DNA from 2 places in the Microbacterium longlingense genome. Region 2 is predicted to be linked to the other one. Evidence: riboswitches for the same ligand, from Rfam matches in the RefSeq annotation. Region 2 holds a riboswitch; the other holds the start of a gene.

Region 1 (7,118 bases), on a different contig from region 2:
TAGAGCGGATGCGCCGCGGCAAGCGCGTCGACGCGGGCGCGCAGCGGGGTGAGGTCGTCGCCGTCCGCGGCGATGAGGGCGCGGGCGATGACGTCTGCGACCTCCTGGAAGGCCGCTTCGCCGAATCCGCGCGTCGCGAGGGCGGGCGTGCCGATGCGCAGGCCACTGGTGACCATCGGGGGCCGGGGGTCGTTCGGAACCGCATTGCGGTTGACGGTGATGCCGACGCTGGCGAGCCTGTCCTCGGCCTGCTGCCCGTCGAGGACGCACGCGCGGAGATCGACGAGCACCAGGTGCACGTCTGTCCCCCCGCCGACCACCGAGATCCCGGCGGCTGCGCAGTCGGGCTCGGTGAGCCGTGCGGCCAGCGCCCTGGCCCCGTCGACCGTGCGGACCTGTCGTTCGCGGAAGTCGTCTGTCGCGGCGACCCCGAGCGCAACCGCCTTGGCCGCGATGACGTGCTCGAGGGGGCCGCCCTGCTGGCCCGGGAAGACAGCGGAGTTGATCTTCTTCGCGATGCCGGGATCGTCGGTCAGGATGAGTCCGCCGCGCGGCCCACCCAGGGTCTTGTGCGTGGTGGTGGTGACCACGTGGGCGTGCGGCACGGGGGAGGGGTGAACCCCGGCCGCCACGAGTCCGGCGAAGTGCGCCATGTCGACGAGCAGGAACGCGCCCACCTCGTCGGCGATCTCGCGGAACGCGGCCACGTCGATGACGCGCGAGTGCGCAGACCAGCCGGCGACGATGAGCTGGGGACGGTGCTCCCTGGCGAGCTCGCGCACCTCGTCGATGTCGATACGGAAGTCGTCTGCACGCAGGTGGTACGGCACCACGCGGTACAGACGCCCGCTGAAGTTGAGCCGCATCCCGTGGGTGAGGTGCCCGCCGTGCGCCAGGTCCAGCCCGAGGATCGTGTCGCCCGCCGTGAGGAGCGCATGCATGGCGGCCGCATTGGCCTGCGCGCCCGAGTGCGGTTGCACGTTCGCGTACGCCGACCCGAAGACGGCCTTTGCCCGCTCGATCGCCAGGGTCTCGACCTCGTCGATGAACTCGCAGCCGCCGTAGTAGCGGCGCCCGGGGTAGCCCTCGGCGTACTTGTTGGTGAGGACGGAGCCCTGTGCCTGCATGACCGCGAGGGGGGCGTGGTTCTCCGACGCGATCATCTCCAGGCCGGTGCGCTGACGTTCGAGCTCACGGTCGATCGCGGATGCGACGGCCGGGTCGAGGAGGGCGAGGGGCGCGGTCAGGGGATCGATCGGGGAAACAGAGTCGATCGTGGAAACAGGGGTGGGTGACATGGCGGAACTCCTGGGTCTGCACGGCGTGCGGATATGGGTGAGTTCCTCCCCCTCTGTCATTGGCCTGAGAGATTTCACGCGAGCGGTTCGCGCTTGCCCCGTCGGCGGGTGCTCGACGCACCGCTTTTCAGAGTGGCCTGATCGTCTCGGTACGGGGGCCTGAGAGATTCCGGAGAGGGGTTGCTCCTACGGCAGCCGGCGATGCGGCGTTCTCCCGAGACGATGCGCGGCCCGGTATTCGGTTGCGCGGCGAGCCTACGCAGGCAGCTCCGACGCTGTCAAGGGAGCCGCCGCAATCCCCGGCGGGTGGTGAGCAGCGGCGTGGACCCTCCCCGGGCGGAGGGGGCGCCGCGACGTGGAGCGGCGAGCACACGGTCCCAGGCCTCGTCGTCCGTGGCGGCGACGCGTCGCGCCGATGTGCAGGAAGGCGAACGTCAGGGCGCGGGACAACCGCGTGTTTCCGCTGAAGAGCGGACGGTTCTGCGCGAGTCGCGAGAACAACGCAGCCGCCTTGCGGTCGATGGCCGGGTACGCCTCGTCGCCGCACATCGATGCTGTGGCCGCGCGAGCGCCGAGAACGGCAGCTTTCGATTGCTTATGCGCCGGCTGAGACATGCGACGACGGTGAGAGCCACCGTGGGCTCGATGCACTCGTTCAGGCCTCTTCGAGGCCGCGGAGTGTTTCTGTGTATCGCCTGGTGACGTCGCCGTCCGATGGTGCACGGGCACGACGTCGTCCGAGTCGAACGCGCGGCCGCTCGTCTCGGCACGGAGTCTGAGAGATTCCGGCGCAGGGCGGCGATCGGTAACGCGGCTGTTACAGGATCGATACAGACACGCAATCGGACACTGTCCATAATGTGTGCAACACAACCGAACACCCTTCGCACCGGCCACCGAGCTCCACGGCGGCGACCGGTCGTCGAACAGCCGTCGGGGAGAGTTCCGCAGCAGCGGACGCCGAAGGGGCAAGTACCCGCAATCTCTCAGGCACCAGGACCCGCGGCTGGGGAACTCTGGAGAGCGGCCCGACGTGGGGCCCGCCGAAGGGGAAGAAGCGTCACAAGCGCGACACTCTCAGGCTCAAGGACAGAGCGGGCAGGCACCTTCGCTGCGCATTCCCGCGTGGCGACCATCTCCGCCTCTGGAGTCCCCATGAATCTGCCTTCTGCCACCATTGTTTCGGACTCGACGGATATTCTCGCCGTCGCCAACTCCCCCGTGCTGTGGATAGCCGTCGTCGGCGTCTTCGGCCTCATCCTCACCCAGACAGTCATCTACTACCTGGCTGTACGCAAGGCCGCTCCTGCGGTCGGCATGAGCCCTCACGACGTACGCCGTTCGTTCCGCGCAGGTGCGGTCGTCTCGATCGGACCGTCGCTGGCGGTCGTCCTCGTCGCGGTCACCCTGCTGAGCGTGTTCGGAACACCCGGCGCGCTCACCCGCATCGGTCTCATCGGATCGGCGGCGTTCGAAGTCGCCGGCGCCGGCATCGTCGCCGATACCCGCGGTGTCGCCCTCGGCGGTGAGGGCTACACGCAGGCCGTGTTCGCCACCGTCCTGCTGTGCCTCGGCATCGCGGGCAGCGGATGGATGATCGTCACTCTTATCGCCACTCCTCTCCTCAAGAGGGGGACAGGCAAGCTTGCCACGAAGACCACCGGACGAGCGGCCACCGCGATGGCCGTGATCCCCGCAGCGGCGCTCATCGGAGCGTTCGCCACCTTCGGGATCCAGCAGCTGACGAGGGGCATCGCTGCCGCGACGGTGGTGACCGCGAGCGCTCTCACGATGCTGATCTGTCTCTGGGTTGCGAAGAAGACCGGCCAGAGCTGGCTCCGCGAGTGGGGCCTCGGTTTTGCGCTCATCGTCGGCATCGTCGTCGGCATAGTCGTCAGCGGCGCAGGCATCGCCTGACCGCGACCCCACTCAGACGAGGACACTCATGACCACGCACACAGCTCCTGAGCAAGACGCAACAGCGGCCTGGTCCGCTTTCGACAAGACGACCTCGCGGTGGGGGAGGATCACGATGATCGGCGCCATGATCGTCGTGATCGCCGGGCCGGGAATCGTCGCATTCCAGCTCGGCGTTCCGCCGTCATGGATCGTGACGGGCGTGCTGGCGATCGCCGCGGCTTTCGGGGTGATCTGGTTCGTCGAGCCGCTGTCGTACTTTCCCATCCTGGGCCCGGCGAGCATGTACCAGGCCTTCATGATCGGCAACATCTCGAACAAGCTGCTCCCCGCGGCGATCGTTGCGCAGTCGAGCATCGACGCCCGGCCGGGCACGAAACGCGGTGAGCTCGCGGCGGCTCTCGCCATCTGCGGCGCGGCGCTGACCCATCTGCTCTCCCTGGCGATCTTCGTGGGAGTCCTCGGCAGCCTCCTGCTCGCGCTGATCCCGCCGGAGATCACCACCAGCGTCCAGACCTTCGTGCTCCCGGCGATCATGGGCGCTGTGATCGTGCAGCTGGTGGCGAGCAACCCGCAACCGCGCACCCTGCTCATCGCTGTTGGCGTGGCGCTCACCGTCACCCTCCTCCTGACCCCGCTCATCCCGGTGCTCGCGCCGTTCGGCATCGCGATCGCGGTCATCCTGACCATCTTGCTGGCGCTCTTCCTCCCCGGCGGCGCGAAGACGACAACCGAGAAAGACAACCCCCAGCCGGCCGCATGAGGCCGGCACGGAAAGAAAGGCAGGGACGATGACAACGACATCTGTCGAAGACGCGAGTTCGGTCGCGCAGCTGGCCCCGCTCGTCGATGAGCTCAGTCCGCGATTCACTCGTCTCAGTGACGAGATCTGGGATGACCCGGAGCTGCGGTGGGAGGAACACCGTTCCGTCGCGCGCCAGATCGCCGCCGCGCGGGAGTTCGGCGCGCGCATCACGGAGCACGTGGGCGGAGTGCCCACCGCGTTCTCCGCCGAGTGGGGCTCCGGCGGTCCGGTGATCGCCTTCCTCGGCGAGTACGACGCGCTTGCCGGGCTCAGTCAGGCGGCCGGGGCGGCCGCGCCAGCACCAGACCCTGGCAGCACGTCCAGCGCCGGTCATGGCTGCGGCCACAATCTGCTGGGTGCTGGTTCGCTGCTGGCCGCGGTTGCCGTGGCCCGCCACCTCGAGTCGACCGGCGTTGCGGGGACCGTGCGGTACTACGGCTGCCCGGCCGAGGAAGGTGCCGCCGGCAAGACGTTCATGGTGATCGGTGATGCCTTCGCGGATGTCGACGCCGCCATCACATGGCATCCGATGGATGCCATGTCGACCGAGCAGTGGCTGAGCCTCGCTTACACGCAGGCATACTTCCGCTTCCGCGGCGTCCCCTCGCACGCCGGTGCGGCCCCGCAGCATGGGCGCAGCGCGCTCGATGCTGCGGAGCTGATGAACATCGGGGTCAACTTCCTCCGCGAGCACATGGAGGACACCGACCGCATCCACTACGCCTTCACCGACGCCGGAGGTCCGTCGGCGAACGTCGTCCAGCCCACCGCGGAGCTCTACTACATCGTTCGTTCTGCCCGCGTGGCCACGATGCGCACGCTGTTCGACCGGGTCACGCGTATCGCCGAGGGGGCGGCGCTCATGACTGATACCCAGCTGGAGGTCGTCTTCGACGGGGCGTGCGCCGAGCTGCTGCCCAACCGCGTTCTTGAGATCGCCCTCTACCAGAACGTCCGGGAGCTCGGCGGCGTTCCCTTCGATGACGCGGATCAGGTGCATGCGCGTGCACTGCAGGCGGCACTTCCGCAGGAGTCCGTCGATGCTGCTCGTCGCAAGCTGGGGGTGGGGGACGATGCACCCGCGCTCTTCGACGGGGTGAGCCCGCTGAACGACCCGGAGCGCCGGCATCAGATGACCGGGTCCACCGACGTGGGCGACGTCAGCTGGGTGGTGCCCACCGTGCAGATCATCGGTGGCACGCACGCCGTCGGGACCCCGCCGCACACGTGGCAGTTCGTCGCCCAGGGTAAGAGCCCCGCCGCGCACAAGGGCATGGTCCACGCGGCCACCGCGATGGCGGCGACGGCGACAGACCTGTTCACCGACTCCGAGCTCCTCGCCGCCGCCCGAGCCGAGTTCGCGTCGGTGATCGCCGAGACCCCGTACGATTGCCCGATTCCCGCCGGCGTGGTTCCTCCGCCGCTGCGCCCCGGCTACGCACCCGCGTGACCGGCCCGGATTCCCGACGCTGATCCTCTCGGCCGGACCCGCTGCGTGCGGCCGAGAGAATCCGGACGACGACACGGGCCCGGTTTGGCATGATGCCGATCTAAGATCGGCGTCGTGTACGCGAACTCCCCGGATGCCGACGCTCAGAAGCAGGACGAGCTGCGCGCGCGGCGAGTGGGCAACGACGACCCGCGTGTGCTGCGCACGCGGCGCCTCCTCGTGGAGGCCTACCGGGCGCTCGTCGACGAGAGCCCCCGGGGGCGGGTGACGGTGACGGCGGTGGTGCGGCGTGCCGGGGTCACCCGGTCCTCCTTCTACGCTCACTTCTCCGGGATGAGTGATCTCGCCATCATCGCGCTCGCCGAAGTCATCGAGATGGCGGGATCGCTCGCGCGATCCGCGGTGCGCGATGGCGACTCGAAACGTGCCGTCAATGAGAATGCCTTCCGGGAGATGATCACCTTCATCGCGGATCGCCGTGACGTGTACGGCGAGCTGCTCGCCCATGACCGAGACTTTCTCCGCGCTCTCGAAGACGCCCTCGCTGTCACGGCGTTGCGTGCGCTGCGGGCCAGGGACAACCTGGAAGGCGACCCGGAGCTGACCGCGCGTTACACCGCGGCCGGCATGGCCGGAGTGATCTCCTGGTGGTTGCGGGAGGAGCCTCACCGGCCTGCGGCCGAGCTGGCCCGTGACCTCGTCGCCGCGAGCCCGGTCGACTTTCGGGGGTGAGGTTGCGGGGCGTCCCGCCGGGTTCCGCGGTCAGGCGTCCGCGTCTCGGCGGGCTCCCTTCCCGAGAATGATGTCGATGAAGGCTGCCGCCGCCGGGCTGGGGTGGAACGTGCTCCACGCGAGATACTCCGAACGCGAGGGCCCGTCGCTGATCGGGATGCGGGCGAGCGAGGGGTTGTGCGGCGCGTATCGCGAGGGAAGCAGGGCCACGGCCAGGTTCTGGCGGATCAGGTCGATCGTGAGCCCGGTGGCCATGGACTCGAACGCCACCTCCCGATGGATGCCGGCCGCGGCGAACGCGAGATCGCTCTCGGCGCGTGCCGGTGTGCCGGCGGGGAAATCGGCGAACGTCTCCTGAGCCAGGTCGTGCAGGGTCACCTCGGCATGGCGGGCGAGCGCGTGCTCCTGGCTGACGATGGCGACGAGCCGGTCCGAACCCAGGTGGTGGGACGTCACCCCGCGCGGCTTGCGGTTCTCCGGGAGGCCGAGCAGGGCGACGTCGACGTCGCCGCGGCCGATCGCTTGCTCGAGCTCATCGCTGCCCGCCACCTGCAGGGCGATGTGCACGTTCGGGTGGGCTTGGCGGAAGGCCTTGAGTGCCCCCGACACATCGACGGCCGTGACCGTGGGAATGACGCCCACGCTCAGGCGGCCCCGGATCAGTCCGGCCGCCGCCGCCGCATCGGCAGCGGCGCGGTCGACGGCTTTCAGCGCCGCCCGCGCATGATCGAGGAACGCCACTCCGGCGGGCGACAGCTCGACGCGGCGACTGGTGCGGTTGAACAGGGCGACCCCGAGCTCGTCCTCCAGGCTCTTGATCTGATGGCTCAGCCCGGACTGCGCGACATAGCAGCGGGCAGCGGCGCGCGTGAAATTGCCCTCTTCGGCGACCGCGACGACATAGCGAAGCTGCTGC
Region 2 (7,118 bases):
CGGCGTGCTCGGCCCGCTGCGCCTGCGCGTGGCCGGGCAGGAAGGGCGCCAGGTGCGCCTTCGCCGCCACCGGCCCGATGCCGGGGCCGCCGCCGCCATGCGGGATCGCGAACGTCTTGTGGAGGTTGAGGTGCGAGACGTCGCCGCCCAGCTCGCCCAGTCGCGCGTAGCCGATCAGCGCGTTGAAGTTGGCACCGTCGACATAGACCTGACCACCGGCGTCATGCACTGCCCGGGTGATGTCGAGCACGTCCTGCTCGTACACGCCGTGGGTCGAGGGGTAGGTGATCATCAGCGCCGCAAGATCGTCGGCATGCTCGGACACCTTCGCGCGCAGGTCGTCGAGATCGACGTTGCCCCCGTCATCGCACGCCACGACGACCACGCGCATACCCGCGAGGACCGCAGACGCGGCGTTCGTGCCGTGCGCAGACGACGGGATCAGACACACGTCACGCTCGGCCTGCCCGTTCGCACGGTGATAGCCGCGGATGGCCAGCAGTCCGGCGAGCTCGCCCTGCGAGCCCGCGTTGGGCTGCAGCGAGACGGCGTCGTAGCCGGTGACCTCGGCGAGCCACGACTCGAGCTGATCGATGAGCGTGAGGTAGCCCTGCACGTCCTCGGCCGGCGCGAACGGGTGGATCCGAGAGAACTCCGGCCAGGTGATCGCCGCCATCTCGGTCGCCGCGTTGAGCTTCATCGTGCACGAGCCCAGCGGGATCATGCCACGATCGAGCGCATAGTCGCGGTCGGCGAGACGCTTGAGGTAGCGCATCATCGCGGTCTCGGAGCGATGGCTGCTGAACACCGGGTGGGTGAGGTACGCGTCCGTGCGATGCAGCGCAGCGGGGACCGCCGCGATCGGCGCGACGTCGCGGAACGCGATGCCGGAGCCGAACGACTCCCCCGCCACCTCCACCCCGAAGGCCGCGGCGACCGCGGCGAGGTCGGCGGCGGTCGTGGTCTCGTCGGCGGAGACGCCCACCGTGCCCTCGTCCACCAGACGCAGCAGGTAGCCGGCGTCCTTCGCCCGCGCCACCACGGCAGCGGCATCGACGCCGGTGACCTGCACCGTGTCGAAGAACGCGTCTGTCACCAGTTCCCGGCCGGCGCCGCGGAGCACGGCGGCGAGCGCCTCAGCCTTCTGCGCGGTCTCGGTCGCGATCCGGCGAATGCCGTCCGGGCCGTGGTACACCGCGTACATCGATGCCATGACGGCCAGGAGCACCTGCGCCGTGCAGATGTTCGATGTGGCCTTCTCCCGCCGGATGTGCTGCTCCCTCGTCTGCAGGGCCAGCCGGTAACCGGGGTAGCCCGCAGCATCCTGGGAGACGCCGACGAGACGGCCGGGAAGCTGGCGCTCGAGCCCGGCGCGCACCGCCATATAGCCCGCATGCGGGCCGCCGAAGCCGAGCGGCACGCCGAATCGCTGCGTCGTGCCCACCGCGATGTCCGCGCCGAGCGAGCCGGGCGAGGCCAGCAGCGCGAGCGAGAGCAGGTCGGCGGCGACCACGGCCTGACCACCGGCGACGTGCACCGCGTCGATCACGCCGGACGGGTCCCACACCCGGCCGGAGGCACCCGGATACTGGATGACCGCTCCGAAGATCCCGTCGGGGAGCACGCCGCCCCCGGCGAAGTCGACCTCGACGACCTCGATCCCGAGCACCTCGGCCCGGGAAGCCAGCAGGGCCTTGGTCTGGGGCAGGGCGTCTGCGTCGACCGCGAAGACGTCGCCGCCGCCGCGGACCGCGCGCCGCGCGACCAGCATCGCCTCGACCACGGCGGTGGCCTCGTCGAGCATGGACGCGTTCGCGGTGGCGAGGCCGGTGAGGTCGGTCACCATCGTCTGGAAGTTGATGAGCGCCTCCAGGCGCCCCTGCGAGATCTCCGGCTGATACGGCGTGTACGCGGTGTACCACGAGGGGTTCTCGAGCACGTTGCGGCTGATCACCGACGGGGTCAGGGTGTCGTAATAGCCCAGACCGATCATCGCGCGGCGCACCGTGTTCTGCGCGGCGAGGCCGCGCAGCTCCGCGAGCGCCTCCGCCTCCGTCGCCGCGGCGGGGATCGCACTGTCGGCAACGGCGGCGGCATGGATCGACGCGGGAACGGCCGCCTGCACGAGCGCATCGAGCGTCTCGTAGCCGAGCGCGTCGAGCATCGTGCGCTCGGCAGCCGCATCCACGCCGATATGGCGGTCGGCGAACAGATCGCCTCGGGTGTTGTCCTCGGCCACCGCCGATCAGCCCTCGGTGTGGGCGACGTACGCGTCGCGGCTGAGGAGACCGTCCAGAGCGCCCGCTGCGACGCGGACCTTCAGGAGCCAGCCGCCGTCGAACGATGCCGAGTTGACCAGCGACGGATCGGCGACGACATCGTCGTTGATCTCGACGACCTCGCCGGATACCGGCGCGTAGAGCTCGGCGACCGACTTGGTCGACTCGATCTCTCCGACGACGGTGTTCGCCGCGATCGCGGTACCCACCGCCGGCAGCTCGACGAAGACGACGTCGCCCAGCTGCTCAGCGGCGTAGTCGGTGACGCCGATGGTCGCCACATCGCCCTCGAGGGCGACCCACTCGTGCTCTTCGCTGTAACGGAGCGTGTTCAGATCGGTCATTTCGTCCTCCGGTAGAAAGGCAGGTCGGTGACGGTCGCGGGGATCTTGGTGCCGCGCACGTCGAGGAACAGGTCGGCGTCGGCCGCCTGCGGGTCGATGAAGGCCATCGCGATCGGGTGGCCGAGGGTGGGGCTGAGCGCACCACTGGTGATCTCGCCGACGACAGCGCCGTCGGCGTCGGTGACCGCGTAGCCCGCGCGGCCGGCGCGACGTCCCTCGGCGGTGAGACCGACGAGCACGCGCGCGCCCTCGGCGGGCTCGATGCCGTCCTTGCCGACGAAACGCTCCTTGGCGGCCACCACCACGCGCCCGAGACCGGCCTGCGCCGGCACGATGTCGAGGGAGAGCTCATGGCCGTACAGGGGCATCCCCGCCTCGAGGCGCAGCGTGTCGCGAGCAGCCAGCCCGCACGGCACGAGACCGTGCGCGGCACCGGCCGCGACGACGGCATCCCACAGCGCCGGCGCCTGCGCAGCGGGCACCAGCAGCTCGAATCCGTCCTCGCCGGTGTACCCGGTGCGCGCGATCAGCAGCGGCTCTCCCGAGAACAGGCCGTCGGCCCAGGCGTAGTACTTCTGCTCGGACCACGGCACCGAGACCGCGGAGATGCCCGCGGTCTCGGCGACGATCTGCTCGGCCGCGGGGCCCTGCACGGCCAGGAGCGCGTAGTCGTCGCTGACGTCGACGACCTCGACGGCGAAATCGGCGGCGCGCTCGTGCAGTGCCTCGGCGACCGCGGCGCGGTTGCCGGCGTTGGAGATGATGAGGAAGCGCTCGTCGGCGAGCCGGTAGACGATGACGTCGTCGATGATGCCGCGGGGCTCGGCGAGCAGCAGCGAGTACTTCGCCTTGCCCACGGACATCGCGGACAGCCGCCCGGCCAGGGCGTTGTCGAGGTAGGCGGCAGCGTCGGCTCCCTCGACCGTGAACTCGGCCATATGCGAGATGTCGAACAGGCCGGCGCTCTCGCGCACCGCATGGTGCTCGGCGAGATCGGAGGTGTAGCGCACCGGCATCTGCCAGCCCCCGAAATCGGTGAAGGATGCCCCGAGCGCCTCGTGGCGCTCCCTCAGGGGCGTATAGCGGGGTTGGGTCATGAGCTCTCCCTCGTCGGATATCGGCATCCGACCGGATGACCGGATGCCGGAGAACTCCCCCTCTGTCATGGGCCTGAGAGCTTCGCACGGGCGCGGGGCCCGGCTTTCACCGTCGGCACGACGCCGGAGACGACGTCGTTTTTCAGAGCGGCCGGGTGCGAGCGGTACGCGTACCTGAGAGATTGGCGGGGAGGCTTGCTCCTTCGGTGCCCGGCCTGTTTCACCGGGGCTCTCCCGCACACACCATGCGGCCTGTCTTCACTTGTTCCCCTAGGGTACCGCGCCACGGGTCCGGCCCGATACGCCTGATCGGGCGGTGCGCGGACCGGCCGAGTGGGCCCGCTCCGGGGGGGGGGGCACACTCCCCCACTCAGGCAGATCCCGCCAGCCCAGCCGCGCACCGCCGCAACGGCGGGTCCGCGGGATTTGCGCGCACGATTCTGCCGGAGTTCGGCACGGCGCCGGATCCCGGCTCAACCGCGCGGGTTCGAGAGCCGCGGGTCACCGAGAACGAAGACCGCGTCGGAACCGGTGAGCGTGACGTCGATCGTGAGGCGGAGCACGCCGTCGACGTTGAGCGCGTCGATGGTCACCGGCTGCCCCAGCGCGAGGTCGGACGCCGAGAACAACGACCGGCCGTCCTCGGCCCGGATGTCGATCGCCGCTCGCGCGTCGCTCGAGGCGAGATCGGACACGCCGGCGACCGCGTCGAACTGCGCATACCCGCGCCCGAGGTTGTACGACACCGAGACCGGCCCGGCGCTCCAGGTCGGTTCGATGACGATCGCCTGGGTGTACTGCCGACCGTCGACCTCAGCAGGTTCCACCCGGACGCGGGTCTGGTCACCGCGCTCGACGGGATCCATGTCGGCGAGATACGTCGCCGCATCCCGACGGGCCACGTCGAGCGTCACCACCGCCTCATTGAGCGCCCCCGGCTCCGGGCGCTGCGCCACGACCGTCCCGTCCGCGGCGCCCTGCTCGGCGACTTCACGCTCCGCCACCTCGAACCCGGCCTCACGCAGGGCCTTCTTGGCCGCACTGACCGGCTGTCCGACGACATCCGGCACCTCGATGCTCCCCGTCGAGATCGTCAACACCACGAGCTCGCCGACCGCCGACCCGGCGGCAGGGTCCTGCGCGAGCACGACGCCGGCGACTCCCGCGTCGCGCCGCTGCTGGAGCGAGATCGCCGCGTTCGGAGCCGCGCCGAGGATCATCGCCCGCGCCTCTTCCTCGGTGACGCCGACGACGGAGGGCATCAGCGCCCGCTCGGCGTCGCTCCCCGCCGCTCCGCCGGGAGCATCCGCCGGCGGCGGTCCCGGCGGAGCGCAGCCCGCCAAGAGCGCCGTGGCAACCAGGACGGCTGCGATTGCGGAGCGCGAGGTGCTTTTCATGGTTCCCCCCGATGCGGTCGCCGTCTCCCTGTCGACGACGACCTCTGTGTGATGGCTCGTGTTTCTCGTCCGCTATGTCTTCCTGACGGTGACCGCGATGGCCGGCGAGTCGCAGTCCGCCCCGGCTGCAGGCAGCGCGCGCAGCGTGAAAGCTCCCGATCCGTCCGCCATCTCGACGACGACACGCACCGGGGTGATCCCCTCCACGGTGCGCTGCGAGCCTCCGCTTTCCACGAGGACCGCACGGCCGGCACCGGCGTGATCATCCAGGCCGAACCAGAGCTCGACGGCGGGCGGAGCGTCCGGCAGCACCACATCGACCCCGATGGCGTCGCCGGGGCATCCCTCCGCAGCGATCCGATAGCTGGGCCGGGCAGCCGGCGCCCCGCCGACCAGGAGCGTCTCGATCTGCGGCTCCGGGTCCAGCCGCAGCTCGCCGCGGGATGTCGCGGCAACCGATGGTCCGCCCTGCTTTCCGGAGGGCTCCGGGCTCCCGGTGCCGCCGGGCCAGAGCACGAGAACCAGAAGCAGGACCGCCCCCGCGACCACTGCTGTGGCCACCGCACGGACCCAGCGGACCGCGCCATCCCGGCCGGATTTGCGGGCCGTCCTGTCCGGACCGCGGCGGCGCAGCACGGAGAAGGCCCACTGGAGCAGGAACGTCAGCGCGGCGACGAGCAGCGCCAGCCGCACGCTTCCCACCACACCGCTGAAATAGTCGACGATTCTTCCCGGCATCTTTCCCCCCGGCGCGGCGAGCCCGGTACGCACGCGCAGCCATAGCGTACTCGCCGCGCCGCGGTCCTTTCCGAAGTCAGGCAGAAACGGCGCCGCGCGGCTGCTCCGGCCCGCCGCGCCGCCGACGGCGCGGTTCTGCCTGAGTTCGGCAAGGCCGAACCCCGAGCAGTCTGCACGAGCGGAGGGCGGCTTGCACTTCGAGTCATGCTGACACTAAGATCGCCGCAGGAGGTTAGGGTCATGACGACACGAAGTGGGGCCGAACACCGCGATGCCATCCGCGTCGCCGTATCGACCGTGATCATCACCCTGCGTCGCGACAGCGACGGGCGCGCCCGCCTGTGCCTTCCTCTGGTGCGCCGCACCCGCGACCCGCACCGCGACCAGTGGGCGCTGCCCGGCGGATGGCTCGCCACCGCCGAGAGCCTGGAGGACGCCGCCTCCCGCACGCTCGCCGAGACGACCGGCCTCGCCCCCAGCTATCTCGAACAGCTGTATGCGTTCGGTGCCGTCGATCGCTCCCCCACCCGCGTCGTGTCGATCGTGTACTGGGCGCTCCTGCGCGCCGACGAGGTCGACGCCCAGAGCGCCGCCTACCGTGCCACCGGTCTCGCCCCCGAGAACGTGCACTGGTTCGACGCCGACGACCTCCCCGCCCTCGCCTTCGACCACAACCAGATCGTCGAATATGCGCTGTGGCGGCTGCGCAACAAAGTCGGCTACAGCCGCATCGCGCACGGCTTCCTCCCCGAGGAGTTCACCCTGTCCGACCTCCGCGAGGCCTACGAGACGATCCTCGGACGCCCCCTGGATCCCGCGAACTTCCGCCGTCAGGTGGAGGCCGCTGGCCACCTTCTGCCCACGGAGAGGTTCCGCACCGGATCGCACAGACCGGCGCGCCTCTACCGCTACAACACCGCCGTGGAGCTCGCCGAGCGCGGCCCGCTGGCCCCCGAGGAGACGAGAACGCCATGACTCCTGCATCCCTGCCCACCCCTGCCCTGCGCGACCCGTCGGTCGACCATCTCATCCACCGGATCGTCGACGGCGACCCCGGCCCCGCCGACGACGGCGTCTGCAGCACCGACCTCGCCGTCGGCCCCTGGGACTTCGACACCCGCCCCGGATACGGCCCCGGCTCGTCGATGGGCGATGTCATCCCCACCGGCGCTCCCCGCCAGGGCGAGCTGCCCGCCTCCTACCGCGACGCTGCGGAAGAGGAGCTCGACGCCCGGATACGCGCCGCGAAGGAGATCCTCGGCG

The links. Region 2 has a riboswitch for glycine ahead of gcvT (glycine cleavage system aminomethyltransferase GcvT). Riboswitches for the same ligand answer to the same signal wherever they lie in the genome.
Region 1: it holds a riboswitch for glycine, as region 2 does, so the genes downstream of both, glyA (serine hydroxymethyltransferase) here and gcvT (glycine cleavage system aminomethyltransferase GcvT) in region 2, are expected to answer to the same signal.

The regions. Positions count from the first base shown of each region.
Region 1 covers NZ_JBYRJA020000007.1:127,431-134,548, reverse strand. Annotated here, with positions in the region: gene glyA (serine hydroxymethyltransferase) at 1-1,298, opposite strand, end outside; glycine riboswitch at 1,342-1,435, opposite strand; glycine riboswitch at 1,436-1,525, opposite strand; glycine riboswitch at 2,223-2,310, shown strand; gene AC3RXY_RS11700 (DUF5058 family protein) at 2,454-3,215, shown strand; gene AC3RXY_RS11695 (hypothetical protein) at 3,244-3,978, shown strand; gene AC3RXY_RS11690 (amidohydrolase) at 4,007-5,470, shown strand; gene AC3RXY_RS11685 (TetR/AcrR family transcriptional regulator) at 5,585-6,202, shown strand; gene AC3RXY_RS11680 (LysR family transcriptional regulator) at 6,233-7,118, opposite strand, start outside.
Region 2 covers NZ_JBYRJA020000006.1:68,524-75,641, reverse strand. Annotated here, with positions in the region: gene gcvP (aminomethyl-transferring glycine dehydrogenase) at 1-2,164, opposite strand, end outside; gene gcvH (glycine cleavage system protein GcvH) at 2,246-2,623, opposite strand; gene gcvT (glycine cleavage system aminomethyltransferase GcvT) at 2,620-3,720, opposite strand; glycine riboswitch at 3,773-3,872, opposite strand; glycine riboswitch at 3,873-3,967, opposite strand; gene AC3RXY_RS10105 (PASTA domain-containing protein) at 4,194-4,982, opposite strand; gene AC3RXY_RS10100 (hypothetical protein) at 5,190-5,888, opposite strand; gene AC3RXY_RS10095 (NUDIX hydrolase) at 6,096-6,830, shown strand; gene nadA (quinolinate synthase NadA) at 6,827-7,118, shown strand, end outside.